One region of the Kineococcus esterisolvens genome, then DNA from elsewhere that is predicted to be linked to it. Evidence: riboswitches for the same ligand, from Rfam matches in the RefSeq annotation. Region 1 holds a riboswitch; each other region holds the start of a gene.
What was found. A riboswitch is a leader RNA that binds a small molecule or an ion and turns the genes downstream of it on or off. The one in region 1 is predicted to bind S-adenosylmethionine.

Region 1 (9,629 bases):
AAGCGCGACATCGCCCGCACCAAGCAGGTCGTCGTCGTGGAGGGCTACACCGACGTCATGGCGTGCCACCTGGCGGGGGTGACCACCGCGATCGCCACCTGCGGCACCGCCTTCGGCGAGGAGCACGCCCGCATGGTGCAGCGCATGCTCGGGGACGCCGCCGGCTCCGCGGAGGTCGTCTTCACCTTCGACGGCGACGCGGCGGGGCAGAAGGCGGCGCTGCGCGCCTTCGAGCTGGAGGAGCGCTTCGCGGCGCAGACGTACGTGGCCGTCGAGCCGTCGGGGCAGGACCCGTGCGACCTGCGGCTGTCCTCGGGTGACGCGGCCGTCGCGGCCCTGGTGGCCGGGCGGGTGCCGCTGTTCGAGTTCGCGATCCGCTCGACGATCTCCCGCTACGACCTCGACAGCGAGGCCGGCCGCCTGGCCGCGCTGGACGCGGCCGCCCCGATCGTCGCGACGATCCGCGACCGCGGTCTGCGGCAGCGCTACGCGGTCAACCTGGACCGCTGGACGGGCTTCCTCGACGAGCGCTTCGTGCTGGACCGGGTGCGCCGGCACGCCGGGGACGGGCACGGCGGCCGCGACGGGCACGGCGGGACGTCCCGCCGCAGCGGGACCGGCGAGCAGGCCGCCGCCCGCCCCGCCCCGCCGGCCCAGCGGGTCGACGACGTCGTCGAGCAGCTGGAGCGGCGGGTGCTGTCGTGCGCGCTGCAGGCGCCGTGGGTGGTCGCCGAGGACTTCGCCGAACTGCCCGCCGACGCCTTCACCGCACCCGTGCACCGCGCCGTGCACGACGCGGTCACCGCCGCGGGCGGTCCGCTGGAGGCGCCGCAGGGGCCGGCGTGGGTGGCGGCGGTGCTGGAGTACGCCGACGGCCCCGTCGCGGCGCTGGTGCAGGAGCTGGCCGTGACGGAGCTGCCCGTCAGCGACGAGGAGGAGCTGGAGCGCTGGGGCCGCTCGCTGGTGGCGGCGCTGGCCGGTCAAGCGGCCACCCGCGCGGTCGCCGACGCGCGGCGGCTCCTGCAGCGGCTGGACCCCTCGGCGCAGGCGCAGGAGTACCTGGCGGCCTCCTCGGAGCTGTTCCGCCTGGAGGCCGCCCGGCGGGCCTGGCAGGAGCGCGCGCAGGGGTCCTGACGGGGCCCGGCCCGTGACGCGGGCACCCGGGAGGGGCTGGTACGGTTGACGTGCTGTCGCCGGGGGTTCACCCGGCGGTGGTCCCGCATAGCTCAATTGGCAGAGCAGCCGGCTGTTAACCGGCAGGTTGTTGGTTCGAGTCCAACTGCGGGAGCTCCTCGAGGGGGCGTGCGCACGCACGCCCCCTTCGTCGTCCCCGGCTCCACGGGGACCCGTGGAGGAGGTGGCCGTGCCCGCTCGGCGCTCCAGCGCCCCCGCGGCGATCCTCGTGCCGCTGCTGCTGGTCGTGCTGGCCGTCGCGCTGTGGCGCGCGCTCGCCGGCGGCGCGCCCACCGGGACCGGCGCCGCGACCGGCGACGCGGCCGAGGCGCTGGCCGCGCTCGAGGTGCGTGCCGCCGCCCCCTCCACCGGTTACGAGCGCGAGCTGTTCGGCGACGGCTGGGTGGACGTGGACGCCGACGGCTGCCGCACCCGCGACGACGTCCTGCAGCGGGACCTGACCGGGGTCCGCCTGGGCGAGGACGGCTGCACGGTGCTGTCCGGCACGCTGGAGGACCCCTACTCCGGGGACGAGATCGCCTTCCGCCGCGGGCGGGGCACCAGCGACGACGTGCAGATCGATCACGTCGTCGCGCTCGCCGCCGCCTGGCGCACCGGCGCGCAGGAGCTCAGCGACGACGAGCGCGTCCGCTTCGCCAACGACCCCCTGGAACTGCTGGCCGTGGACGGGGCGCTGAACCAGTCCAAGGGCGACGACGACGCCTCCGAGTGGCTGCCGCCGGTGGGGGAGTGCGAGTACGTCGCCCGGCAGGTCGCCGTCAAGAGCGCGTGGGGGCTGTGGGTGACGCCCGCCGAGGGCGAGGCGATGGCCGACGTCCTCGCCGGCTGCCCCGGGCAGGAGCTGCCCGGTCCCTGAGACGGCCGGGCGGCCGCAGCCGCCCGGTGCGGACCGGTGGGGCCCGGTGCGGCGCACCGGCGAGGGGGCCCGCGCACCTCCGCCGATGCCCTACGCTGATCGGACCATCCAGAGCGGCCGAGAGACCTGGCTCGACGACGCCGCAGCAACCCCCCTCGGGAGGGTGCTCATGCCGGGACCGATGGGAGGGTTCTGTTGACCTACTCCGGCGACCTCACGGCGCGTGAGGCGTTCGAGCTGCTGCGCGACGACGGCGACGCCGTCCTCGTGGACGTCCGCACCGAGGCGGAGTGGACGTACGTCGGGGTGCCCGACACCGCCGAGCTGGGCAGGTCGCCGATCTTCGCCTCGTGGTTGCCGGTGGAGCAGGACGCGCCCGGTGCGAGGTTCCTCGCGGAGCTGGCGCGCGCGGGCGTCGAGCCGGGCCACCGCGGCCCGGTGGTGTTCCTGTGCCGCTCGGGCAAGCGGTCCGTCGCCGCCGCCGAGGCCGCCACGGCCGCCGGCATCGGCCCCAGCTACAACGTCCTCGACGGCTTCGAGGGAGACCTGGACGAGCACGGGCACCGCGGCGGCGCCGGCTGGCGCGCGCAGGGCCTGCCGTGGAGGCAGTCGTGAACGAGCAGCGACCGCGCCCCTGGCGCCCCGACACCACCGCCGTGCGCGGCGGCCTGGCCCGCTCGGGTTTCGAGGAGACCTCCGAGGCGATGTACCTGACGTCCGGGTACGTCTACGACTCCGCCGCTGCCGCCGAGGCCGCGTTCACCGGTGAGGTCGACCGCTACGTCTACTCCCGCTACGGGAACCCCACGGTCTCGGTGTTCACCGAGCGGCTGCGGCTGCTGGAGGGCGCCGAGGCGTGCTACGGACTGGCCAGCGGCATGTCCGCGGTGTTCTACGCCCTGGGGGCGTTGCTGGGTGCCGGCGACCGGGTCGTGGCCGCCCGCAGCCTGTTCGGCTCCTGCTACGTCATCCTCGACGAGATCCTGCCCCGCTGGGGCGTGACGACGGAGTTCGTCGACGGCGAGGACCTCGCGCAGTGGGAGCGGGCCCTGGCCACGCCCGCGCAGGCGGTGTTCTTCGAGACCCCGGCGAACCCCATGCAGACCCTCGTGGACATCGAGGCGGTCGCGGATCTCGCCCACGCGGCCGGCGCGGTCGTGGTGGTGGACAACGCCTTCGCCAGCCCGGTGGGCCAGCGGCCGCTGCAGTTCGGCGCCGACGTCGTCGTGTACTCCGCGACCAAGCACATCGACGGCCAGGGGCGCGTGATGGGCGGCGCCGTCCTGGGCACCGCGGAGTTCGTCGGGGGCCGCCTCCAGGAGCTGACCCGGCACACCGGGCCCACCCTGAGCCCGTTCAACGCGTGGACGCTCGCCAAGGGCCTGGAGACCCTCGGCCTGCGGGTGCGGCACTCCGCTGCCACCGCGCTGCGCATCGCCGAGCACCTCGAGGTCGGCCCCGGCGTGCGCTGGGTGCGCTACCCGCTGCTGCCCTCGCACCCGCAGTTCGACCTCGCGAAGCGCCAGATGGAACTGGGCGGCACCGTCGTCACGTTCGAGCTCGACGCCCCCGCCGGGCGGGGCAAGGAACGCGCCTTCGAGGTGCTCGACGCGCTGCGCACCATCGACATCTCCAACAACCTCGGTGACGCGAAGTCCCTCGCGACCCACCCCGCCACCACGACGCACCGCCGCCTCGGCGAGCAGGGTCGCGCCGCCATCGGCCTGTCCGACGGCGTGCTGCGGCTGTCGGTGGGCCTGGAGGACCCCGAGGACCTGCTCGACGACCTCGACCGCGCACTGCGCGGCTGACGACCGACCCCACGAACGGAGCACCCGTGACCAGCACGCCCCGCCGCATCGAGGTCAGCCACGCAGGCAGCCTCCCGCGCACCCCCGAGCTCATCGCCGCCAACGACGCCCGCGAGCTCGCCGAGGACGGCCTGACCCTCCAGCGCACCCCCGAGTTCGAGGCGCTGCTCACCGACGCCGTCGTCGACCTCGTGCGCCGCCAGCGCGACCTCGGCATCACGCTCGTCGGTGACGGCGAGTACGGCAAGGCCATGACGAGCACGGTGGACTACGGCGCCTGGTGGTCCTACTCCTTCCAGCGGGTGGCCGGCCTGGAGGTGACGGGCGAGGACATCTTCAGCCAGCCCACCGTGCGTTCCGAGCCGGGGAGGGTGCAGCTGACCAGCTTCCCGGACCGCCGCGACTGGCAGCTGTTCCACGAGGCCTACACCGACCCCACGTCGGGGATCTCGACGGGCAAGACCGCCACGGCCTTCCCCGCCACCACCGGCCCGCTGCGCTACGTGGGCCAGGAGGCCATCGCCTCCGACGTCGCCAACCTCGTCGCCGGCCTGGACGCGGCCGGGCTCGAGCGCAGCCAGGGGTTCATCACCTCCCTGTCGCCCGGCAGCGGCGCACGCATCTCCAACCGGTACTACGCCACCGACGAGGAGCACATCTGGGCCTGGGCGGAGGTGATGCGCGAGGAGTACCGCGCCGTCGTCGACGCCGGCCTGGTGCTGCAGATCGACGACCCCTCCATCGCGGAGAACTGGGACCAGATCAACCCCGAGCCCGGCGTGGAGGACTACCGCGCGTTCACGAAGGTCCGCGTCGAGGCCCTCAACCACGCCATCCGCGACCTGCCGGCCGAGCAGGTCCGCTTCCACCTGTGCTGGGGCAGCTGGCACGGCCCGCACACCACCGACATCGAGTTCCGGCACATCGCCGACCTCATGCTGGAGATCAACGCCGGTTCCTACTCGTTCGAGGCGGCCAACGTCCGCCACGAGCACGAGTGGAAGGTGTGGAAGGACCTGGGACTCCCGGCCGGCAAGAAGATCGTGCCCGGCGTCGTCGGCCACGCCACGAACGTGGTGGAGCACCCCGAGCTCGTCGCTGACCGCATCGAGCGGTTCGCCTCCGTCGTCGGCCCGGAGAACGTCATCGCCTCCACCGACTGCGGCCTCGGCGGCCGGATCCACCCGCAGATCGCCGTCGCCAAGCTCGCCGCGCTGAGCGAAGGGGCGCGGATCGCGAGCGAGCGCCTGTTCGGCTGAGGGGCGCGCGGCCGCACCGGGTAGTCTCCCCGTGCGGGGACGACCCGCACGGGGCGGTAGCTCAGCCGGTCAGAGCAGGGAACTCATAATTCCTCGGTCGTGGGTTCGAGCCCCACCCGCCCCACCTCGCGGACCTGCGACCGGTCGCCGCCGGTGCTGCTGGGGCGCAGCGCCCTCCGCGCGTGCGACGGCTTCGGCCCGGGGGGAGGCCTTGAGGGGGCAGGGGTTCGGCCCGTGCGGGCGCACCGGTGCTCACCGTCGGACGTGATCCCTGAGGCGCTCAGGGTCTGCGCCCCCACGTGGTCCCGCTGCACGACCACGTGCCGAGGCGCTCGGTGATGCGCCCGCTCGTCGTGGCGACCACGCGCTCGCCGGTGCTGATGCTGGTGAGGAACAGGTACTTCCCGTCCGGCGAGTACGTGAACCCCCGCTGGCGGTCAGGGGCATCACCTCGCGGTTCCTGCCGGTGTCGGCGTCGACGGTCTCGATGCGGGGACCCCCGCCGTACGCGATCCGCCCGCCGTCCGGCCGGTACACGGGGTGGCTCCGGTATCGGGCGGGGAGTGTCGAGGCGCCACCGGTGACCGCGAGGGTGCGAACACCGTCGGTGCTGCCGGATGCGATCCTGCCGCCCCCGGGGTCCCGGCTGGGTGAGTAGTCCCAGGCGTCGGGTGTGTTCGCGACGTTCCGCACGAGAGCACCCGTCTGGGGACTGGTGATCTCCACGTCCCCGTCGCGGGAGACGGCCAGCTGCTCGCCGTCGGGTGACCAGGACGTGCTGCTGGCCGGGGCGCCGATCGGGCGAGGCGGTGGCAGTCGACCACGTCCACGATGAACAGCTTCTCGCAGGCCTTGTCGTTGTGCCCGCTGATGGCGAGGTAGCGGCCGCTCGGCGAGAACGACGTGCTCCCGGGCCACGGCGCGATGTGGAAGGCGGTCCACTGCCCGTCGGCCGGTGCCCCCGACAGGCGGGGCGCGACGAGTTCGGGCCCTGGCCGACGTAGACCTTCGGGCCGTTCGGCCCCGGTAGCTGAGCCGCCGCCGGCGTGGACGTCAGAGCGACGGCGAGCGCCGCGCCGAGGGTGGCGAGGAGGGTGCGTTCGACGGTTCTCCCTTGATCGTCGGAGCAGGCGCGAGGCCGCTGCGGGCGGACCGGTCCGGAGCGGGAACGGCGGTCCGGGCCCAGGCCCAGGTCCGGGCCCGGGCACGGCCGGCGCTGCGCCCGTGCAGGTGGTGGCGCCCCCGGGCCTGCCGCGGAACGTGCACGCCCCCTGCTGCGGCCAGGAGCCCCCCGTGTCCGCTCGCGGGGGACCACGCGACGGTGCCGGTGGCGCGCTCGTCGGCGGCACGCCGGAACGGGGCCCGCCCGTCAGGGCTTGCGACCCCAGGCGAACGTCCAGCACCCCGAGTAGCCGTACCGCTCGACGACCCGACCGCTCGTGGTGACCACGACGCAGTCGTCCCCGGTGACGGCGCTGCGGAAGGCGAAGCGCGTGCCGTCGGGGGAGTAGGTCATGTTCCCGCCGGCGGTGATGGGCGTGACGCTCACACCGCCGCCGGTGACGGCGTCGGCGGTGGCGATGCGGCTGTCGGCCGTGCGGACGTAGGCGATGCGCTTGCCGCCCGGGTGGTAGTCCGGATCCGTGGCGTCACGCACGAGGACCTTCGAGGAGCCCCCCGTGGCGGCGACGGTGCGCACGACGCTCCGGCCGTCCTCGACGACGCCGTAGGCGATCCGTCCACCGCCGGGGTGCCAGGACAGCCCGGACTCCAGCGTGGAGGGGGTGTTCGTCAGCCGGCGGATCGTCGCGCCGGTCTGCGGGCTGACCACGTAGACGTCGCCACCGCGCGAGATCGCCAGCTGCTTGCCGTCCGGGGACCAGGCCAGGTCCCCGGCCGCAGCGCCGATCGCCCGCGGCGGGTAGCAGTTGACGGTGTCGACGACGTACAGGTTGGTGCCCATCTCCGGGTTCCAGCCGCTGAAGGCGTAGTAGCGCCCCGAGGCGGAGAACGCACCGCCCCCTTCCGGCATCTGGTCGAAGGGCGTCCAGTCGTCGTCGTGGTCGTACGGGTACCCGTTCAGGCACGGGGCGCGGAAGTCGGTGCCGTCCGAGATGGACGCGATCGGGCCGTTGGGCCCGGGGTGCTGGGCGGCCGCCCCGGTGGTTGTGCCCACCACCACCGCCGCCGCGGCTGCGGCGCCCGCGGCGAGGGTGGTCAGGAAGCGCTTCATCGGTCTCCCCTTCGTCGTCGGGGCGGCGGCACGGCACCACCGTCCCGAGGACCACGCTAGGAGTTCCCCGTGCGCCGCGAGGGGGGATCAGCGGTACGGGGTTGACACCCCTTCGGGGGGCGTCACCGCCACAGCCTCCCGTGCCACCTCAGACCCTTGAACAGGCGCACCGAGATGCGCCCCCGCGAGTCGACCGTCGCACGCCCGAACCGCTTGGAGAAGCTGACGCCGCGGTTCGAGGCGTTCAGCCGAACACCGCGACCGAGAGCCTTCGAGCGCCGGAAGAACAGACCCATGCCGCGGGAACGCACCCGCCCCCGTCCCGGTTCCGGAGGGGGGCGGCGCGTCAGAGCAGGTACCGGTACAGCGGCTCCGTCGCGGAGATCCGCTCGAAGGACGGGGGAGCGGCCGCCATCCGCTCCAGCAGCGCCGGCAGCTCCTCCTTCGAGGGGATCTCGATGCCCACCAGCGCCGGGCCGGTCTCCCGGTTGCTGCGCTTGACGTACTCGAACAGCGTGATGTCGTCGTCCGGGCCCAGCACCTCGTCGAGGAACCGGCGCAGCGCACCCGGCTCCTGCGGGAAGTCCACCAGGAAGTAGTGCTTGCGCCCCTCGTGCACGAGCGCCCGCTCCACGATCTCCGCGTACCGGCTGACGTCGTTGTTGCCGCCGGAGACCACGCACACCACGCTCTGACCCGGCTCCACGCTCAGCGCCTCCGCCAGCGCAGCCGTCGCCAGCGCCCCCGCCGGCTCGGCGATGATCCCGTCGGTCTGGTACATCGCCAGCATCTCCACGCAGATCGCGCCCTCGGGCACCGTCACCAGCTCCACCAGCTCCACCGGCGCCCCGGCGACCACGGCGTGCGTCACGTCCCCCACGCGCCGCACCGACGCGCCGTCGACGAAGGAGTCCAGCTGCTCCAGCCGCACCGGGCCCCCGGCGGCCAGCGCCGCCGCCATCGAGGGCGCCCCCGCCGGCTCCACCCCCACCACGCGCACCCCCGGGTGCCGCTCGCGCACCCACGTCAGCACACCGGCCAGCAGCCCCCCGCCGCCGACGGGCACCACCAGCACGTCCGGCGGCGCCTCGCCCAGCGCGGCCAGCTGCTCCACGACCTCCACGGCGACCGTGCCCTGCCCGGTCAGCGTGCGGGCGTCGTCGAAGGCGGGCACCACGGTCGCGCCGGTCTCGCGCGCCTCCTGCGCCGCGGCGGCCGCGGACTCGTCGTAGGTGTCGCCGAGCACGACGGTCTCCACGTACTCCTGGCCCAGCGCGGCGATCCGGTCGCGCTTCTGCCGCGGCGTGGTGCGCGGCACGTAGATGCGCCCGCGCACCCGCAGCGCCGCGCACGCGTACGCCACGCCCTGCGCGTGGTTGCCCGCGCTGGCCGTCACCACGCCGCGCGCCCGCTCCCCGTCGGTGAGCTGGGCGATGAGGTTGTGGGCGCCGCGCAGCTTGTAGGAGCGCACCACCTGCAGGTCCTCGCGCTTGAGCCGCACGTGCGCGCCGGTCGCCGCCGACCAGCGCGGGTTCGTCGCCAGAGGGGTGCGCGTGGCCACCCCGGCGAGGCGCCGGGCGGCCGCCTCGACCGCCGCGGCATCGGGCAGGGGCGTCGTCGCGGCCGGGTGCGGCACCTCTAGCGTCATGGGCCGATCCTCCCGCGAGCGCGCCGGTGCTCGCGACGAGGGGCCGGGGACGAGGGGTCGAGGGGGTGGCACCGGTGCTGGACGGGGCGCAGGACGTGGTGCGCACGGCGGTTCTCTTCGCCGCCGCCGCCCTGCTGGAGATCGGCGGCGCGTGGCTGGTGTGGCAGGGCGTGCGCGAGCACCGCGGCTGGTGGTGGTGCGGGCTGGGTGCGCTCGCGCTGGCCGGGTACGGGTTCGTCGCGGCCTTCCAGACCGAGGCGTCCTTCGGGCGGGTGCTCGCCGCCTACGGCGGCGTGTTCGTCGCCGGCTCGCTGCTGTGGGGCGTGGTGGCCGACGGCTTCCGGCCCGACCGGTGGGACCTGACGGGGGCGGCGGTGTGCCTGGTGGGGGCCGCGATCATCGTGCTGGCCCCGCGGGACCGCTGACCGCCCCGACCCCCGAGGGGGGTGGGGCGGCGCCGGACCGGGAAGCGCCTCACGGCGCATCGCCGCTCGTAGCGGCTCCAGTTGGGACCCGGGGCTTACCGCGGCCCGGCGCCTCGACCAGTGTAACGACGCACCCTGGGCCGGTGGCGAGCCGAGCGCGTCAGCCGAGCTCCCCGGCGCGCCAGCGGTGGGCCACGACCTCC
Region 2 (9,629 bases), on a different contig from region 1:
AGGACCGTGACGCAGCGCGCAGCCCCGCGGTGCGTCACGGGGATCCCCGCCGCGGCGGGCACCGCGAAGGCGCTGGTGACGCCTGGCACCACCTCGACGTCGACGCCGGCGGCGCGGCAGGCCAGCACCTCCTCGCCGCCGCGGCCCAGCACGTAGGGGTCGCCGCCCTTCAGGCGCACGACGGTGCGCCCGGCCAGGGCGGCGTCCACCAGGACCCGGTTGATCTCCTCCTGCGGCACCGGGTGGTTCCCGGAGGTCTTGCCCACGTCGACGACCTCGACGTCCGGGTCGAGCTCGGCGAGGACGGCGGTGGGGGCGAGGCGGTCCACCACCACCACGTCGGCCTCCGCCAGGCGGCGCCGTCCCCGCAGGGTGAGCAGCTCCGGCTCGCCGGGGCCGCCGCCGACGAGCACGACGCGTCCGCGGGTGCGGCGGTGCCGGCGCAGCGGTGCCGCGCCCGAGTCGATCCGCTGCCCGAGGTGGACGGCCAGCGCCCTGGCCCGTCCGGTGTCCGCGCCCGCGCTCACCGAGACCACGACGTCGTCGCGGCGCACGACGGCCGGTTCGGCGGCGGTACCCGCGCCGGGGGTCCCCGCCTGCACGCACCACAGCCGCCGCGCCTCGGCCAGCGAGGCGGCGGCGGCGTCCTCGCGCGGGTCGCCGGTGGCGGCGTGCACGAGCCAGGCCCCGTCCAGGTCACCGGCGCGCAGGGTGCCCTCGCGCCAGCGCACCCGTCCGCTGCCGTGCTCCTCGCGCAGCTCCTCGCACAGGAGCGCGGCGACGACGAGGACGTCGGCGCCCGCCGCGGCCAGTTCGCGGCTGCAGCGGGCGGCGGGCGGACCGCCGCCGGCGACGACGACCGTCCGCCCGCGCAGGTCCAGGTGCAGCGGCTGCATCAGCCGCGCTCCGCCTCCCCGACGAGGGCCGCCCGTGCGCGGCGGACCGCGGCGGGCACCTCCTCGCCCGGTTCCAGCACGAGCACGTGCGCGGCGGGACCACCTCCGCTGACGGTGCCGGCCAGGACCCGTGCGTCCTGCTCGCCGGCAGCGGTGCCGAGCGCCACCACCCCGGCGTCGGCGAGGAGCCGGGCCGCGTGCCCGGTGCGGCGCAACGACTCGGCGCGTTCGGCGGGCGAGTCGCCGAGGTCGGCGACCAGTCCGGCGCGCAGGTTCTGCCCGTCCAGCGCGTAGGCCGGCCGGCCCTCGGCGAGCAGGACCGCCTCCAGCGCCCGGCCCACCTCGTGCGCGTCCGGCGCGCCGGCTGCGGGCACCAGCCACAGCGCCGCGCCGGGGTGCGGCCGCGTGGCCGTCGAGGAGCGCCACACGGCACCGTCGTCGGCGCGGGCGGCGCCGCGGCGGTCGACGGCCTCGCGCACGACGCCCGCGGCCACGGTGTCGTGGGTGTGCTCGTCCACGAGGACGAACGCCCCCATGTCGCGGTTGCGCGCGTACGGCTCCACGACGAGGTCGACGGCGGTGCGCAGCGTCACCGCGCCGATGTCGTTGAGCTGCAGCGCTCGCGGCGTGGGCAGCTCCTCCAGGGTGCGCGGGTCCATCCGGTCGTGCAGGGCGCAGACCTCCGCGCGCACGGTGCGGGTGGTGTGCTTCAGCAGCAGCCGCCGCCCGACGGTGAGCGGTTCACCGTGCATCCAGCACACCTGCGCGCGCACCTCGCGGGTGACGGTGGGCTCGGCGTCCGGGGCCACGAGGACGTCCCCGCGGCCCACGTCCAGCTCGTCGGCCAGTTCCACCGCCACCGACAGCGGCGGCACCGCGACGTCCCGGTCGGCGTCGAGGGTGTCCAGCGCGGTGACGCGGGTGCGGGCACCCGAGGGAAGCACGACGACCTCGTCGCCCGCACGCAGCGTCCCGGCCGCCACCCGGCCGGTGTAGCTGCGCCGCCGCCCCGCCACCGGGCGCGAGACCCACTGCACCGGCAGCCGCAGCCGGCCGACGCCGAAGTCCGGCGGCAGCACCTCCACGCCGTCCAGGTGCTCCAGCAGCGTGGGCCCGTCGTACCAGGGGGTGTGCGCCGAGCGGCGTGCGACGTTGTCGCCGTGCTTGGCGGCCACCGGGACGACGAGCATGCGCACCCCGAGGCGGTCGGCGACCTCCCGCAGCTCCTCGCGCACCGCCGAGAACCGGGCCCGGTCGAACTCGACGAGGTCCATCTTGTTCACGACCGCCACCAGGTGCGGAACGCCCAGCAGCGTGGCGATGCGGGCGTGCCGGCGCGTCTGGTCCAGGACCCCGGCGCGCACGTCCACCAGCAGCATCGCCAGGTGGGCGTTGGAGGTTCCCGTCACCATGTTCCTGGTGTACCGCTCGTGCCCGGGGGTGTCGGCCAGGACGTAGTTGCGCTTGGCCGTCGAGAAGAACCGGTACGCCACGTCGATGGTGATGCCCTGCTCGCGCTCGGCGCGCAGGCCGTCGGACAGCGCCGCCAGGTCCGGTCCGTCGGGGCCGTCCACGGCCGCCAGGTGGTCCGTCGGCAGGCTCCCGGTGTCCAGCAGCAACCGCCCGATGAGGGTGGACTTGCCGTCGTCCACGGAGCCGGCGGTGGACATGCGCAGCAGTTCCCGCATCAGAAGTACCCCTCGCGCTTGCGGTCCTCCATCGCGGCGGCGGAGGTCCGGTCGTCGGCCCGGGTGGCCCCGCGCTCGGACACGGTCGCGGTGCCGATCTCCGCGATGACGGCCTCGACGTCGGTGGCGTCGGAACGGACCGCACCGGTGATCGTCAGGTCCCCGACGGTGCGGTAACGCACCCGCAGCCGTTGCACGCGCTCTCCGGGGCGGGCCGGGGTGAGGTCGGAGACGGCCAGCAGCATGCCGTCGCGCTCGACGACGTCGCGCTCGTGCGCGTAGTAGATGCCCGGCAGGTCCAGGCCCTCGGCGGCGATGTAGCGCCACACGTCCAGCTCGGTCCAGTTGCTCAGCGGGAACACCCGGACCTGCTCGCCGCGGCGGATCCGCCCGTTGTACAGCGACCACGGCTCGGGACGCTGGTTGCGGGGGTCCCACTGGCCGGCGGAGTCACGCACGCTGAAGACGCGCTCCTTGGCGCGGGCTCGCTCCTCGTCTCGGCGCGCCCCGCCGAACGCCGCGTCGAAACCTCCCTCGGCGAGGGCGTCCAGCAGCGTGCGGGTCTGCAGGCGGTTGCGGGAGGAACCCGGACCGTCCTCGCGGACGCGTCCGGCGTCGATGCTCGCCTGCACCGAGGCGACCACGAGGCGGTGCCCGCCCTGTGCCAGGCGGCGGTCGCGGAACTCGATCACCTCGGGGAAGTTGTGCCCGGTGTCGACGTGCATCACCGGGAACGGCACGGGCGAGGGGCGGAACGCCTTCTCCGCCAGCCGCAGCAGCACGATGGAGTCCTTGCCGGCGGAGAACAGAAGCACGGGGTTCTCGAACTCGGCGGCCACCTCGCGGATGATGTGCACCGCCTCGGCCTCCAGCGCCCGCAGGTCGTCGACCAGGCCGGGGCCGGAACCGCCGCCACCAGTGCGCGCCGCCGGCACGGCGGTCGTCGTCGGGGCGCTCACAGGTGGATCCCGCACTCGGTCTTGCCGGTGCCCGCCCAGCGCCCGGAGCGGGGGTCCTCGCCCGGTGCGACCGCGCGGGTGCACGGCTTGCACCCGATGGAGGGGTAGCCGCTGGTCAGCAGCGGGTTGACCGGGACGGCGTGGTCGGTGGCGTAGTCGACGAGCTCGTCGAACGTCCAGGCCGCCAGCGGGTTGAGCTTCACCAGCCCGTGCCGCTCGTCGAACTGGACCAGGGGCGTGCCGGCCCGGGTAGGCGCCTCCTCGCGGCGCACGCCCGTCACCCACGCCTCGTACCCGGCCAGGGCGGCGGCGAGGGGTTCCACCTTGCGCAGCCGGCAGCACGTGCCGGGGTCGCGCTCGTGCAGCCGGGGCCCGAACTCGGCGTCCTGCTCGGCGACGGTCTGGCGGGGCAGGACGTCCACGACGCGCACCGGCAGCGCGAACTCCACCTCGTCGCGCGTGCCGCGGGTCTCGGCGAAGTGGTAGCCGGTGTCCAGGAAGAGGACGTCGACGCCGGGCGCGTGCTGCGCGACGAGGTGGGGCAGGACGGCGTCGGCCATGCTGCACGCCACCGCCAGGGTCCCGGGGAAGGTGGCGGCGGCCCAGGCGGCGACCTCACCGGCGTCCGCGCCGGCCAGTTCGGCGGCGCCGCGCTCGGCCAGGTCGCGCAGCTCGTCGCGCCCGCGCCGGACACGGGGCGCGGGGACCGCGGTCGTCGTGTTCTCGCTCATCGCAGAGCCTCCTCGTCGCTGCGGTGGGCCCAGGCCGCGAACGTCTCGCGCGGCTCACGGGTGTCGAGGTAGCGCCGCACGACGCGCTCGACGTAGTCGGGCAGGCCGGTGGCGGTCACCTTCAGACCGCGCACGGTGCGCCCGAGGCCGGGCTCGGCGCGGTCGGCGGAGGCGAGCCCGCCGCCCAGGTGCACCTGGAAACCGGCCACCTGCTCGCCGTGCTCGTCCTGCACGAGCTGCCCCTTCAGGCCGATGTCGGCGGTCTGGATGCGGGCGCAGGAGTTCGGGCACCCGTTGACGTGCAGCGTGATCGGGGTGTCGACGTCCACGCCGGCCAGCCGGCGCTCCAGCTCCTCGATCGTGCGCGCCGCGGTGTCCTTGGTCTCGACGATGGCGAGCTTGCAGAACTCGATGCCGGTGCAGGCGATGGTGGTGCGGCGGAAGGGCGAGGGGGCGGCGGGCAGCCCCAGCTCCCCGGCGCGGGCGACGAGCTCGTCCACGTGCGCGGGGTCGACGTCGAGCACGACCACCTTCTGGTGCGGGGTGAGGCGCACGCGCCGGGAGCCCGCCGCCTCGGCGACGTCGGCCAGCCGGCTCAGCAGGGTGCCGCTGACCCGGCCCACGGTGGGGGAGAGCCCCACGTAGCGTCGCCCGTCCTTCTGCTCGTGGACGCCGACGTGGTCGCCGCGCCCGGCGGGGGCCGGCGGCGGCGGGCCGTCCGGCAGCGCCCGGTGCAGGTACTCCTCCTCCAGCACCCGGCGGAAGCGCTCCGGCCCCCAGTCGGCCACCAGGTACTTGAGGCGGGCCTTGTTGCGCAGCCGGCGGTAGCCGTAGTCGCGGAAGATGCTGACGACGCCGTGCCACACCTCCGCCGCCTCGTCCGGGGCGACGAAGGCCCCCAGGCGCTGGGCGAGGTGCGCGCTGGTGGACAGGCCGCCGCCGACCCACAGGTCGTAGCCGGCGCCGAGCTCGGGGTGGACCACCCCCACGAGGGAGATGTCGTTGATCTCGTGGACGACGTCCTGGCTGGGGTGGCCGGTCACGGCGGTCTTGAACTTGCGGGGCAGGTTCGCCAGTTCCGGGTCGCCGATGAACCGGTCCACGATCTCGGTGATGACGGGGGTGGGGTCGATGACCTCGTCGCGGGCGATGCCGGCGACCGGGCTGCCCAGCACCACGCGGGGGGTGTCGCCGCACGCCTCGGTGGTCTGCAGCCCCACCGCCTCCAGCCGCCGCCAGATCTCCGGGACGTCCTCGACGCGGACCCAGTGCAGCTGGACGTTCTGCCGGTCGGTGATGTCGGCGGTGTCCCGCGCGAACAGCGTGGAGATCTCGCCCACCACCCGCAGCTGCTCGGTCGTCAGGGAACCCCCGTCGATCCGCACGCGCAGCATGAAGAACTCGTCGGACAGCTCCTGGGCGGACAACTGCGCGGTGCGCCCGCCGTCGATGCCGGGGCGCCGCTGCGTGTACAGGCCCCACCAGCGGAACCGGCCGTTGAGGTCGTCTGAGGCGATGGAGGAGAAACCCTCCCTCGCGTACACCTGCTCGATGCGCTCGCGGACGTTCAGCCCGCTGTCGGCCGCCTTGAACTCCTCGTTGTGGTTCAGCGGTGCCGTGCCGTCCACGCGCCACTGCCCGTTCCCGCCGGGGCGGGGGGCTCGCGGTGCACGGCGGGGTGGCGGCGGGACGGTCTGCGGGGTGGCGGTGGGACTGGCTTCGGGTGTCATGGAACCTCACGGGGGAGACGGGTGCTCCTCGTGAGGAGACCCTCAGCTGGTGGGCTGCAGCGAGCGACCGGAGCGGCAGGCGTAGGCGCTCTGCAGCCGCATGAGGTCGACGTACCGGCGCGAGATCAGGCGCACGGCAGAGGGCTGGACCACGTGACCACGTTAGGGCACGAGCGCGGGAACTCCAACACGTCCGCCGGCCCGCGCGCCGCGCGCACCACCGGGGTGTTGACCGGCGGTCGAGGGTCCTCTACCGTCAGCAGCGGTCACGAGTGCCAGCGCGAAGCCCCGGCTCGCTGGTCGGCAACCCTCCTTTCGCGGCGGGGTGCTCCGGGTGAGGACCTGGCCGTTCGCCGCTCGGCGTCCGGCAAGCGCGGACCCTCGGGTCCACGGACGACGGATGGACCGCTCGTGCACAAGTTCGCCCTGCTCGCTGTCGTCGGCCTGCTGGCCCAGCTGGTCGACGGATCCCTCGGCATGGCCTACGGGGTCACCTCCACGACGCTGCTGCTCGTCGTCGGCGCCAGTCCCGCGGCCGCGTCCGCGACGGTGCACCTGGCCGAGATCGGCACGACCCTGGCCTCCGGTGCGGCGCACTGGCGCTTCGGCAACGTCGACTGGCGCGTCGTGGTGCGCGTCGGCGTCCCCGGGGCGGTGGGCGCGTTCGCGGGCGCGACGGTCCTGTCGTCGCTGCCGATGGAGGTGGCCGCCCCGGTGATCAGCACCCTGCTGCTGCTGCTGGGCGTCTACGTGCTGCTGCGATCGGCCGTCGCCCGCTTCGACGAGCGTTCCCTGCACCGGCCGCTGCGACGCCGGTTCCTCGCCCCGCTGGGGCTGGTGGCCGGCTTCGTCGACGCGACCGGGGGCGGCGGCTGGGGGCCGGTGGGCACCCCGGCACTGCTCGCCTCCGGCCGGCTGGAACCCCGCAAGGTGATCGGCTCGGTGGACACCAGCGAGTTCCTGGTCGCCGTCGCCGCCAGCGCGGGGTTCCTCGTGGGCCTCGGTTCGCAGGGCATCGCCTGGACGTGGGTCCTGGCGCTGTTGGCCGGTGGGCTGATCGCCGCGCCGATCGCGGCCTGGCTGGTGCGGCACGCACCGCCGCAGGTGCTGGGTGCCGCCGTCGGCGCCGTCATCGTGCTCACCAACGCCCGGACGCTGCTGCGCAGCGACGCCGTCGCCGCCCCCGACGCGGTCCGCTGGGTCGTGTACGCGCTCGTCCTGACCGCCGGCGCCGTCGGCGTCGCCCACTCGGTGCGCCGCCACCGTCGGCGCATCACCAGCCCCACCCCCGAGAGCGAGAGGAGCGGCGCGCAGTGACGTACGTCATCGCCCAGCCCTGCGTGGACGTGAAGGACAAGGCCTGCATCGAGGAGTGCCCTGTCGACTGCATCTACGAGGGCGAGCGTTCGCTGTACATCCACCCCGACGAGTGCGTCGACTGCGGGGCGTGCGAGCCGGTGTGCCCGGTGGAGGCGATCTACTACGAGGACGACGTGCCCGAGCAGTGGTCGGCGTTCACCGCGGCCAACGTGGAGTTCTTCGACACCGTCGGCTCGCCCGGTGGTGCGGCGAAGATGGGCCTGATCGCCGCTGACCACCCGGTGGTCAGCGCGCTGCCGCCGCAGGGCGAGGGGCACTGAGCGCCCCGGCACCAGGCGAACACCGGCACCACCAGCACCACGGCACCACCAGCACCGCCACCCCATCCAGAGCGGCCGAGAGTCCTGGCTCGACGACGCCGCAGCAACCCCCCGGTCCCCGGGAGCGGGTGCTTCCGCCAGGTCGATGGAGTCGACGATGTCCACCCACCGCCCCACCTCCCGCCCCGCCGAGCACCGCGCGCGCCGGTGACCGTCGGCGCACTGGTCGCCGGCGCCGCCGGGCGGCCGACCCTGAGCTTCGAGTTGTTCCCGCCGCGCTCACCGGCGGCCCGTGACGCCCTGCACGGCACCGTCTCCCGCCTGGCCGCCACGGGCCCGGACTTCTTCTCGGTCACCCACGGCGCGGGTGGCGGCACCCGCGACGCCGGCTGCGAGCTGCTGCGCCACCTGCGCCGGGAGACCCGGGCGGTGGCCGTGGCGCACCTGACCTGCGTCGGGGCCACCCGCCGGCAGGTCGTGGACCTGGCCGAGGAGTTCTTCGCCGCGGGTGTGCGCGACGTGCTCGCCGTGCGCGGGGACCCGCCCTCCGGGCGGATCACCGAGCCGGTCCCCGACGACGCCGTGCGGCGCGCCTGCGACCTGGTGGAGCTGGTGCACGTCGCCGACCGGCACCACCGCGTCCGGGCCGGCGCCGCCGTCCTCCCGCTGAGCGTCGCGGTGGCCGCCTTCCCCTCCTCGCGGCGCGCCGGCGACCTGCAGGCGCTGCGCGCCAAGCAGGACGCGGGAGCCTCCTTCGCCATCACCCAGGTCTGCTACTCCGCCCGCGAGTACGCCGACTTCACCGGCCGGGCCCGCGCCGCGGGCATCACCCTGCCGCTGCTGCCGGGGATCATCCCCACCACCGACCCGGCGCGGTTGCTGCGGCTGCAGCAGCTCACGGGGGTCGCCCCGCCCCGGGAGCTGCTGGCGCTGCTGGAGTCGGCCGCTGAGCACGGGGACACCGCGCGCGAGCGCGCCGGCACCCGCTTCGGGCGGGCGCTGGCTCGCGACCTGCTGCACGCCGGCGCCCCCGGCCTGCACCTCTACACGTTCAACGCAGCGCCCGCGGCGCTGGACCTGCTCGAGGGTGTGCACCTCGGCGCCGGGACCCCGACGGTCCCGAGCTCGGCCGGACGGCCGCAGGCATCCGCGGTTCCCCACGACGCCGCCCTCGCGGCTGGAGGATCCCGATGAGCACCGAACCCCGCACCGCAGTTCCCGGCACCGACGTGCCCGCCTGGTCGGCCACCGTCCTCGGCTACCCCCGCATCGGCCCGCGCCGGGAGTCGAAGAAGGCGCTGGAGGCGCTGTGGGCCGGGCGCGCCGACGTCACCGCCACCGAGCGCGCGCTGGCCGCGGTGCGGGCGCGCACCGTGCGCCGCCTGAACGACCTGGGCCTGCACGCCCACGACGCCTCCATCCCGTCGGCGTTCTCCGCCTACGACCAGGTGCTGGACGCGGCGATCGCCGTGGGAGCGGTGCCGCCGCGCTTCGCCGACGTCGTGGGCGCCGACGGGCGGGTCGACCTGGCCGGCCTCTCCACGATCGCCCGCGGCCGCGGGGCGGACGCACCGCTGGAGATGACGAAGTGGTTCGACACGAACTACCACTACCTCGTCCCCGAGATCGGGCCGGACACGGAGTTCCGCTTCGCCGACGACCGGGGCGTGCGGGAGTTCTCCGAGGCGCTGGCCGACGGCTTCCTCACCCGGCCCGTCCTCGTGGGCCCGGTCACGTTCCTGCTGCTGGCCAAGCCCGCCGACGGCAGTCCCGAGGGGTTCGCGCCGATCGACCGCCTGGGCGACCTGCTGCCGGTGTACGCGGAGCTGCTGGCCGCCCACGCCGCCGCCGGGGCCGCGTGGGTGCAGCTGGACGAGCCCGCCCTCGTCAGCGACTCCGCCACCGAGGGCGTCGACGACCTCGCGGACCTCGTGCGCACCGCCTACGACACCCTGCTCACCGCCCCGTCGGCGGCACCCGCGCGC
Region 3 (9,629 bases), on a different contig from region 1:
CGCCCACCTCGTGGCCGGTGCCGTGGCCGTCGACCATCCCCACGGCGAGCCAGTCGTTGGCGGTGCCCTCCACGAACGCCATGCAGAGCACCATCAGGCCCAGCAGGAGGGTGCGGGGCTCGCGCCAGGCGTCGCGCAGCGCGAGGCCGCGGGGGGCCCGGGCACCGTGCTCGGGGGCGGCGGGGGCCGCGAGGAAGGCCCGCACGGCCAGCAGGGCCCCGGCCAGCGCCAGCACCGCCGCGCCGCCCAGGTGCGCCCAGGTCGGCACGCCCGCGGACAGCAGCAGCACGGCGAGCCCGGCGGCCAGCACGGTGCCCAGGCTGTACCCGGCGTGGAAGCGGGACATGATTGAGCGGTCGAGGCGGCGCTCGACGGCGGCGCCCTCGACGTTCATCGCCACGTCCCAGGCGGCGGTGCCGGCCCCCTGGGCGACCAGGCCCACCGCGACGACCGCGGCGCTGCCGAGGGCGTCGACCCCGACGGCGACGGTGGCCATGCCCACCGCGACGGCCAGCGCTCCGGCGGCCACGGTGCGCACCCGCCCGATGCGCATGACGACCGCCCCGGCCAGCGGCATCGCCCCGACCGAGCCGATCGACAGGGCCAGCAGCAGGAAGCCCAGCTGCTGGTCGCTCAGCGCCAGGTCCTCGCGCACCGAGGGGATGCGCGCGATCCAGCTGGCGAAGGCGAAGCCGTTGAGGATGAAGGCCGTGTAGACGGCGGTGCGGGCGCGCAGCGCGGCCCGGTCGCCAGCCGCCGGGGCGGCGAGGCTCACGGCAGGCGGACGACGGCGCGCGCGCGGCCGAGGACCTTGGTGCCCGCGCTGGTGACGGTGAGGTCGACGGTGACGGTGCGGGCGCTCTCGTCGCGGGTGGCGACGGTGCCCGCGACCTCGACGACGGCGCAGCCCCGGGCGGGGACGACGACGGGCGCGGTGAACTTCGTGGCGTACTGCACGACGGCGGTGGGGTCGCCGGCCCAGTCGGCGGCGGTCTGGCCGGCCAGGCCCATCGTCAGCATGCCGTGGGCGATGACGTCGGGCAGGCCCACCGAGCGGGCGACGCCCTCGTCGAGGTGGATGGCGTTGCGGTCGCCGGAGGCCTCGGCGTAGGCGCGCAGGTCCTCGCGGGTCACCTCGTGCCGGGCCGCCGGCAGGACGTCACCGACCTGGACGTCCTCGAAGCGGACGGTGCTCACTGCTCCTCCGGGGCGCGCACGACGAGGGTGGAGACGGCCGTGCAGACGGGGGTGCCGTCCGTCAGCCGGAGCTCGGTGCGGGTGGTGACCATGGCGTTGCCGCGCACCACGCGCACGCGGTCCACGTGCAGCTCGGCGGTCAGCTCGTCACCGGCCACGACGGGACGGTGGTGCGTGAAGGACTGCTCCCCGTGTACGACGCGGGAGTAGTCGATGCCGGCCGCCGGGTCGGTCACGAACTGGGCGTCGGCCCGCTGGGCGAGCGTGACGGCGAACGTGGGCGGCGCCACGACGCCGGCGTGGCCCAGGGACCGCGCGGCGGCGTCGTCGTGGTGCGCGGGGTGGACCGCCCGCACGGCCCGGGCGAAGGCCCGGACCGCGTCGGCGGTCACGACGGTGGCCCCGGAGGCGGGGTAGACCCGCCCCTGGAAGGACTCGTCGACGGTGACGGACGTCACTTCGGCGATCGGGTCCGGATCAGCGGGTCTCGCGGTGCGTGGTCTTCTTGCCGCAGCGCGGGCAGAACTTCGCCAGGTCGAGCCGGTCGGGGTCGTTGCGCCGGTTCTTCTTGGTGATGTAGTTCCGCTCCTTGCACTCCGTGCAAGCCATGGTGATCTTGGGGCGGACGTCGGTGGTCTTGGCCACGGCGGATTGCCTCTTCCTGCGTCTGGGGTCGTGCGGGCGACGGAGCGCCGCGATCGCGTCCCAGGGTACGTGACCGAGCGCACGGGCCACCACGCAGCACGAGCGGCCACCCCGTCCAGGGGCGGCCGCTCGAACTGGAGTGCGGTGTCCGTAGCGGAGGCCGGACTTGAACCGACGACACAGCGATTATGAGCCGCTTGCTCTACCAACTGAGCTACTCCGCCGCGCACCGGCGGGGGCGACCCGCGGTGCTGAGAGCCCCGATCGAGGATTGAACTCGAGACCTCTTCCTTACCAAGGAAGTGCTCTACCACTGAGCTATCGGGGCCTGCTCGCCGCTCGCACGACGTGAGGACGAGCCTACACGCCGCGACCCGAGCCCGTTGCCGGGCCCGGGTCGCGCTCGCGACGTGGCGGGTGATGGATTCGAACCAACGAAGGCAATGCCGGCGGATTTACAATCCGCTCCCTTTGGCCGCTCGGGCAACCCGCCAGTGCGCCTGGAGGACCAGGTGCGAGTGAGAGGATAGCAAGGTCTGGCGGCCGGGACGAACCGGCCGCGCGCACCCGCACCCCGGAGGGAACAGCACACGTGGCCAGCGAGTCCTCGTTCGACGTCGTCAGCAAGGTCGACCGCCAGGAGGTGGACAACGCCCTGAACCAGGCGGCCAAGGAGATCTCCCAGCGCTACGACTTCAAGGGCACCGACGCCTCGGTGCGCTGGAGCGGCGAGTCGATCCTCATGGTCGCCAACTCGGAGGACCGCGTGAAGGCCGTGCTCGACGTGCTGGAGACCAAGCTCGTCAAGCGGGGCGTCTCCCTCAAGGCGCTGGACACCTCCGAGCCGGCCGCCTCCGGCAAGGAGTACCGGATCACCGCCACCCTCAAGGAGGGCCTCGAGCAGGACGTCGCCAAGAAGATCGGCAAGATCGTGCGCGACAGCGGGCTGAAGGGCGTCAAGACGCAGGTCACCGGCGACGAGCTGCGCGTCAGCTCCAAGAGCCGCGACGACCTGCAGGAGGTCATCGCGCTGCTCAAGGGCGCCGACCTCGACGTCGCCCTGCAGTTCGTCAACTACCGGTGAGCCGGGGCCCCGCGCGCCGCGCCGTGCTGGCCGGCGCCGCGGGCGTGACGCTCACGGCCTGCTCCGGCGGTGGGACCGCGCCCGCGCCGACGAGCAGCAGCGCCGCACCGCCCGCGGCGGACGACGCGCGGGCGCCCGTCCCCGAGGGGCTGGAGGAGGCCCAGCGCACCGAGCAGCGCTACGGCTCCCACCCCCGCCAGGTCGCCGACCTGTGGCTGCCGCGCGGTGAGCGGCGCGACGCGCTCGTGGTGCTGGTCCACGGCGGCGCCTGGCGCGCGGAGGTGGACCGCCGCGGCGTCAACCCGCTCGTGGCGGACCTGGTCCGGCGCGGCTGGCCGGTGCTGAACGCCGACTACCGCGGCGTGGGTGACGGCGGGGGCTGGACGAGCACCTTCACCGACCTGGCGACCGCTGTGGACCAGGGTGCGCGCGTGCTGCGGGAGCAGCGGCTGCCCGCGCAGCGCGCGCTGGTGCTGGGGCACTCCGCGGGCGGGCACCTGGCCGTGTGGGCCGCCGCACGGCACCGCCTGCCCGCCGGCGCGCCGGGCGCCGGTCCGCTCCTGTCCCCCGCGTTCGCGGCGTCCGTGTCGGGGGTGCTCAACCCCACCGCCCTCGGGGGCGAGGACGGCGACCCGAACGTCCGCAACGTCTTCGGCGGCTCGCGCGACCGGGTGGACGAGCACTACGCGGTGGGCGACCCCGCGCGCCTGGTCCCCCTGGGGGTCCCGCTGCTCGTCGCGCACGGCACGGCGGACGAGACGGTGCCGCACCAGCAGGCGCAGGCCTTCGCCGACGCGGCGGCCGCCGCCGGGGACGACGTGCGCCTGGAGCTCTTCGACGGGGTGGGGCACGAGGACGCCGTCGACCCGGACGGCGGGTCCTGGCAGCTGGTGCGCGGCTGGGTGGAGGACGTCCTGGGCTGAGCCCGGTGGGCCGCCGGGTTCAGCGGCGGTAGCCGGCCAGCGCCTCCAGGCGCGCGATGCGCTCGGCCATCGGCGGGTGGGTGGAGAACAGGCGGCTGAAGCCCTGACCCCGGAACGGGTTGGCGATCATCATGTGGCTGGTGTTGACGAGTTCACGCTCGGGCGGCAGCGGCAGCTCCCGCGTGCCCAGCTCCAGCTTGCGCAGCGCCGACGCCAGCGCCAGGGGGTCACCGGTGAGCTTGGCGCCGTCCTCGTCGGCGTCGTACTCGCGGGTGCGCGAGATGGCCAGCTGGATGACGCTCGCGGCCAGCGGCGCCACCAGCGACAGCAGCAGCACCGCCAGCGGGTTGCCCCGACCCTCGCCGTCGCGCCCGCCCGCGGCACCGAAGAAGGCACCGAACTGGGCGAACTGGGCAATGGAGGTGATGACGCCGGCCAGCGCGCCGGCGACCGAGGAGGTCAGGATGTCCCGGTTGTGCACGTGCATCAGCTCGTGCCCCAGCACCCCCCGCAGCTCCCGCTCGTCCAGCAGCTGCAGGATCCCCTCGGTGCAGCAGACCGCGGCGTGCGCGGGGCTCCGGCCGGTGGCGAAGGCGTTCGGCGCCATCGTCGGCGAGACGTACAACCGCGGCATCGGCTGGTGGGCCCGCGTGGACAGCTCCCGCACGATCCGGTACATGCCCGGCTGCTCGGCCTCCGACACGGGGCGGGCACGCATCGCGCGGATCGCGATCCGGTCGGAGTTCCAGTAGCCGTAGGCGGTGGTGCCCACCCCGACCAGGGCGAAGACCAGCACGAGGCCGGGTGAGCGGAACGCGGACGCCAGCAGCCCCCCGATGAGGAGCAGGACCGCCCAGATCGCCCCGAAGAGGACCGCGGTCTTCAGGCCGTTGTAGTGACGGTGCATGCGGCGCTCTCGTCCTCCCCAGTCCACGTCCGGCAGGGGGTGAACGCACCGGGCGGGGCGGACGTTCCGCCCCGCCCGGCACCGCTGCTGCGTCCGGGTGCCGTGCGGGAGGGGTCAGGCGGAGCGCCGGTGCGCGGCGCCGGGGTGCGCGGCGGCCAGGCGCGGGCCGTCCCCCGAGCCCAGCCGCTCGCGCAGCGTGGTCCCCGGCGCGGACGGCGGGGCGGCGCGCCCGCGGCGGCGCAGCTCGGGCACCAGGTGGTCCACGACGTCGGCGAACGTGCCTGGCATCGTGGCGTACATGAGGTTGAAGCCGTCGACGCCGGACTCGTCGGCGAACTCCTCCAGGGCATCGGCCACCGTGACCGGGGAACCGGCCAGGACGGGCCCGCGGCCGCCGACCGCCACGAACTCCGCCAGGTCCTGCACCGTCCAGGTGCGGTCGGGGTCGCTGGTGAACGCGGACAGCGCGGAGCGGTTCGCGTCGGTGGTGACGTGCTGCAGCGGCTCCCCCGGCGCCGCGCCGGCGAGGTCCACACCGGTCCAGCCGCCGAACAGCGCCAGCGCCGCCTCACGGCTGGCGTGCTCGCGGTAGTCGGCCAGCAGCGCTGCGGCCTCCGCGTCGGAGGGGCGCACCACGGCGGTCAGGCCCGCGTACACGCTCACCGAGCGCGGGTCGCGACCGGCGCGCTCGATGCGCTCGCGCAGCGAGTCCACGCTGCGGCGAACGTGCGCGGCCGTGGGGCCGATGACGAACACGCACTCGGCGTGCCGGGCGGCGAACTCCTGCCCCCGCGGGGACGACCCCGCCTGGAAGACCACCGGGGTGCGCTGCGGGGACGGCTCGCACAGGAACGCCCCGGGGACGTCGAACCAGCGGCCGTGGTGGCCGATGTCGTGGACCTTCGCCGGGTCGGCGTACACGCCGCGCTCGGCGTCGCGCACGACCGCGCCGTCCTCCCAGGAGCCCTCCCAGAGCTTGTAGCAGACCTCCAGGTACTCCTCGGCGACGTCGTAGCGCTCGTCGTGCGGGACCTGCCGGTCGAAGCCGAGGTTCCGGGCGGCGGAGTCCAGGTAGCCGGTCACGACGTTCCACGCGACCCGGCCACCCGTGAGGTGGTCAAGGGTCGTCAGCCGGCGGGCCAGGGCGTAGGGCTGCTCGTACGTCGTGGTGACGGTGAGCCCGAAACCCAGCTGCCCGGTGACCGCCGCCATCGCCGAGACCGCCATGAGGGGGTCGTTGACGGGGACCTGCGCGGCGGCGCGCACCGCCGCGTCGCGCGAGCCGCCGTGCACGTCGTACACGCCCAGGACGTCGGCCAGGAACAGCGCGTCGAAACCCCCGCGCTCCAGCAGCTGCGCCAGGTCGGTCCAGTACCGGAGGGTGCGGTACTCGGCGCTGCGGTCCTCCGGACGCGCCCACAACCCGGCGGCCTGGTGGCCGACGCAGGCCATGGCGAAGGCGTTCAAGCGCAGCGGTGCGGTGCTCACGGGGTGGAGTTCTCCGGGGTCGGGACGGTGGCGTCCAGGGGGCGGTGGGCGGTCTCCGGGGACGCGGCGGCCGAGAGGGCGGTCAGCACCGCCAGCAGGCTGAGGTACCCGGCGACCAGCCAGGGCGAGCCGCCGCCCAGGGCCAGCAGCGACGCGGCGATCAGCGGGGTCAGCCCACCACCGAGGACCGCGCCGATGGAGTAACCCAGCGAGGCGCCGCTGTAGCGGGTGCGGGCGGGGAACTGCTCGGCGAAGAACGCGCCCTGCGAGCCGTACATGCTGTCGTGGCCGAGGTTGACGGCGACGACGACGGCGCCGACGATCAGCAACGTCGAGCCGGTGTCCAGCAGCCAGAACGCCGGCACCGTGAAGACCGCGGTGAGCACCGCGCCGAACAGGTACACCGGGCGGCGGCCGAACCGGTCGGAGGCCAGTCCCCACAGCGGAGTGGCGGCCAGGCTCAGCACCGAGGCGACGAGCACGGCGAGCAGGCCGACGTCCCCGCCGTCGTCGCGGACCTGCTCGGTGAGGTAGTTCAGGGCGAACACCGTGTACAGGACGTACCCGCCGTTCTGGCCCAGCCGCATCCCGGTGGTCAGCAGCACGCCCCGGGCGTCCTCGCGCAGCACGTCGACGACCGGGCGGCGGGCGACGGCGCCCTCGCGCCGCAACTCGGCGAACACCGGCGAGTCGGCCACCTTCAGGCGGATGACCAGGCCGACGACGACGAGCACGGCGCTGGCCAGGAACGGCACCCGCCAGCCCCAGGACAGGAACTGCTCGGGCGTGGTGAGGGTCCGGGTCAGCCAGAAACCCCCGCTCGCCAGCACCATCCCGGCCGCCGACCCCATCTGCGGCACGGCCCCGAACAGGCCGCGGCGTCCCGGCGGGGCGTGCTCGACCGCCAGCAGCACCGCGCCGCCCCACTCGCCGCCGGCGGAGAACCCCTGCAGCAGGCGGGCGGTCACGAGGAGCACGGGTGCCGCGACGCCGATCGAGGCGTACGTGGGCAGCAGGCCGATGAGGGCCGTCGAGGCGCCCATCAGCAGCAGGGAGGCGACCAGGACCTTCTTGCGCCCCAGACGGTCCCCGAGGTGCCCGGCGACCGCACCGCCCAGCGGCCGCGCCACGAAACCCACCGCGTAGGTGGCGAAGGCGGCGATGACGCCCACGGCGCCGTCGACCTGCGGGAAGAACAGCGGGGCGAACACCAGGGCGGCCGCCGTGCCGTAGAGGTAGTAGTCGTACCACTCGATCGTGGTGCCGACGAAGCTGCCGAGCGCAGCGCGACGGCGCAGGACGCGCTCGTCGACGTTCGAGGGCACGAGGACACGGGCAGAGCTCACCGGGACTCCCATCGGTCCTGGCGGAAGCACCTTCCCCGAGGGGTGGTTGCTGCGGCGTCGTCGAGCCAGGTCTCTCGGCCGCTCTGGATGGTCGTCCGGAAACCTAGGGCACGACGACGCCCGCGCGCAAACCAGCGCGGTTCAGGAGCGGCGGCGGCGGATCTCGTCGCTCAGCGCGGGCAGGACCTCGGTGAGGTCGCCGACGATCCCGTAGTCGGCGAACTCGAAGATCGGCGCGTCGGGGTCGCTGTTGACGGCCACGACGGTCACCGAGGCGGCCATCCCGCCGCGGTGGTGCACCGCGCCGGAGACGCCCGCGCCGACGTACAGGCGCGGGCTGATGGTGACGCCGGTCTGCCCGACCTGGGCCTCGTGCCCGATCCAGCCCTCGTCGGTGGCCACGCGGGTGGCGCCCACGGCGCCGCCGAGGACGTCGGCGAGCTCCTCCACGAGCGAGAAGTCGCCCTCCACGCCGCGACCGCCGACGACGACGACCTCCGCCTCGGCCAGCGCCGGGCGGTCGGAGGTGGGCCGGGGCTCGCGGGAGTGGACGGTGACCGCGCGGGCCGCGGCGGAGGCGGCCACGCGGTGCTCCACGACGTCCAGGGCACCGGCGCCGTCCACCGGGGCGGCCTGCACGGCGTTCGGGGCCAGCGCCACGACCCCGAAGGGGGCGGTGACGGCGCAGCGGGTGGTCCAGGTGCCGGCCAGGACGGTCTTGCCGGCGACGAAGCGGCCGTCGGCGCCGAGCTCGAGGGCACCGGCGCCGGTGACGACGCCCGCGCCGGTGCGCCCGGCCAGGCGGGCGGCGACCTCCTTGCCCTCGAAGGTGGACGCGACCAGCAGCAGCGGGGCGTCCACCTCGGCGCGCACGGCCTCGAGGGCGTCCACGACGGAGGCGGTGAGGCGGTCGTCGGCACCCTCGACGAGGACGTGGTGCAGCACGGCGGCACCGTGCGCGGCGACGGCGGCGCGCGCCTCCTCGCCCGGGGCCGCGCCGACCCACACGGCGTGCACCCGCGCGCCCGGCACGTCGCGGGCCAGGGTCAGCAGCTCCAGGGCGGTGGGGCGCAGCCGCCCGTCGCCGTGGTCGAGCAGGACGAGGAGGTTCACGCGAAACCCTTCCGCACCAGGTAGTCCACGAGGGCCGGCACCGTCTCGGCGCCGCCGGTCACCAGCACGCGGTCGCCGCGCTCGGGGCGCGGTGCGGCCTCCAGGACGCGCGTGGCGGAGCCGTCGAGCCCGACGGTGGCGGGGTCGACGCCGAGGTCGGCCAGCGAGAGCACCGCGACCGGCTTCTTGCGCGCGGCGAGGATGCCCCTGAAGTCGGGGAAGCGGGCGCGGAACGCCTGGTCGGTCACCGACAGCACCGCCGGCGCGGGGGCGCTGAGCACCTCGACGTCGGTGGAGGTCTCCCGGCGCACCCGCACGGTGCCGCCCTCGACGGTGATCTCGTCGGCGAGGGTGAGCTGCGGCCAGTCCAGCAGCGCGGCCAGGGCCGCGGGCACCAGCGAGGTGAGCCCGTCCAGGCCCGCCATGCCGGCCACGACCACGTCGACGGGCCGCTCGGCGTGCAGGTGCCGCACGGCCGCCGCCAGGACCCGGGCGGTGGCGATCGCGTCCGAGCCGGCGATCGCGTCGTCGCGCACGTGCACCGCACCGGTGGCGCCCATCGCCAGCCCGCGGCGCAGCGCCTCCACGGCCGCCGCGGGACCGGCGGTCAGGACGGTCACCTCGTGGGGCTGCTCCCCCTCGGCGACCGGCTGCGCCTCGACGAGGCGCAGCGCGGCCTCCAGGGCGTCCTCGTCGAGCTCGTTGAGGGTGTCGTCCTCGCCGCCTCGGGCCAGCAGCCCGTCCTCGCGGAAGGAGCGGGCCGACTGGACGTCGGGGACGTGCTTGACGCAGACGACGACGCGCACTCAGGCCTCCCGGGCGGCGGCCTCGGCGAGCACCTCGCGCGAGTACCGGATCATGTCCTCGCGGGAGACGACCTTGACGCGCTCGCGCCCGTGCGGCGCACCCAGCGCCCGCTCGTAGGC

Region 2: another riboswitch for S-adenosylmethionine. It lies ahead of ACRYR8_RS00475 (sulfite exporter TauE/SafE family protein); the one in region 1 lies ahead of ACRYR8_RS01180 (rhodanese-like domain-containing protein).
Region 3: another riboswitch for S-adenosylmethionine. It lies ahead of ACRYR8_RS01875 (MFS transporter); the one in region 1 lies ahead of ACRYR8_RS01180 (rhodanese-like domain-containing protein).

The regions. Positions count from the first base shown of each region.
Region 1 is NZ_JBJLRI010000002.1:23,138-32,766, reverse strand. Features, by position in the region: gene dnaG (DNA primase) at 1-1,134, shown strand, start outside; tRNA gene ACRYR8_RS01190 (tRNA-Asn) at 1,216-1,288, shown strand; gene ACRYR8_RS01185 (HNH endonuclease family protein) at 1,364-2,050, shown strand; SAM riboswitch class I at 2,152-2,238, shown strand; gene ACRYR8_RS01180 (rhodanese-like domain-containing protein) at 2,246-2,665, shown strand; gene ACRYR8_RS01175 (O-succinylhomoserine sulfhydrylase) at 2,662-3,861, shown strand; gene ACRYR8_RS01170 (cobalamin-independent methionine synthase II family protein) at 3,888-5,120, shown strand; tRNA gene ACRYR8_RS01165 (tRNA-Ile) at 5,171-5,244, shown strand; gene ACRYR8_RS01160 (TolB family protein) at 6,490-7,353, opposite strand; gene ilvA (threonine ammonia-lyase IlvA) at 7,700-9,001, opposite strand; gene ACRYR8_RS01150 (YnfA family protein) at 9,097-9,426, shown strand; gene ACRYR8_RS01145 (hypothetical protein) at 9,587-9,629, opposite strand, start outside.
Region 2 is NZ_JBJLRI010000001.1:101,384-111,012, reverse strand. Features, by position in the region: gene cobA (uroporphyrinogen-III C-methyltransferase) at 1-896, opposite strand, end outside; partial or broken gene ACRYR8_RS00495 (GTP-binding protein) at 1,049-2,584, opposite strand; gene cysD (sulfate adenylyltransferase subunit CysD) at 2,584-3,519, opposite strand; gene ACRYR8_RS00485 (phosphoadenylyl-sulfate reductase) at 3,540-4,274, opposite strand; gene ACRYR8_RS00480 (nitrite/sulfite reductase) at 4,271-6,004, opposite strand; SAM riboswitch class IV at 6,269-6,384, shown strand; gene ACRYR8_RS00475 (sulfite exporter TauE/SafE family protein) at 6,416-7,321, shown strand; gene fdxA (ferredoxin) at 7,318-7,644, shown strand; SAM riboswitch class I at 7,704-7,796, shown strand; gene ACRYR8_RS00465 (methylenetetrahydrofolate reductase) at 7,852-8,838, shown strand; gene metE (5-methyltetrahydropteroyltriglutamate--homocysteine S-methyltransferase) at 8,835-9,629, shown strand, end outside.
Region 3 is NZ_JBJLRI010000003.1:10,528-20,156, forward strand. Features, by position in the region: gene ACRYR8_RS01820 (MFS transporter) at 1-775, opposite strand, end outside; gene ACRYR8_RS01825 (MaoC/PaaZ C-terminal domain-containing protein) at 772-1,197, opposite strand; gene ACRYR8_RS01830 (FAS1-like dehydratase domain-containing protein) at 1,194-1,655, opposite strand; gene rpmG (50S ribosomal protein L33) at 1,675-1,842, opposite strand; tRNA gene ACRYR8_RS01840 (tRNA-Met) at 1,994-2,066, opposite strand; tRNA gene ACRYR8_RS01845 (tRNA-Thr) at 2,099-2,170, opposite strand; tRNA gene ACRYR8_RS01850 (tRNA-Tyr) at 2,254-2,335, opposite strand; gene ACRYR8_RS01855 (YajQ family cyclic di-GMP-binding protein) at 2,435-2,926, shown strand; gene ACRYR8_RS01860 (alpha/beta hydrolase family protein) at 2,923-3,849, shown strand; gene htpX (zinc metalloprotease HtpX) at 3,869-4,756, opposite strand; gene ACRYR8_RS01870 (LLM class flavin-dependent oxidoreductase) at 4,871-6,244, opposite strand; gene ACRYR8_RS01875 (MFS transporter) at 6,241-7,590, opposite strand; SAM riboswitch class I at 7,596-7,684, opposite strand; gene ACRYR8_RS01880 (electron transfer flavoprotein subunit alpha/FixB family protein) at 7,732-8,703, opposite strand; gene ACRYR8_RS01885 (electron transfer flavoprotein subunit beta/FixA family protein) at 8,700-9,509, opposite strand; gene ACRYR8_RS01890 (FAD-dependent oxidoreductase) at 9,510-9,629, opposite strand, start outside.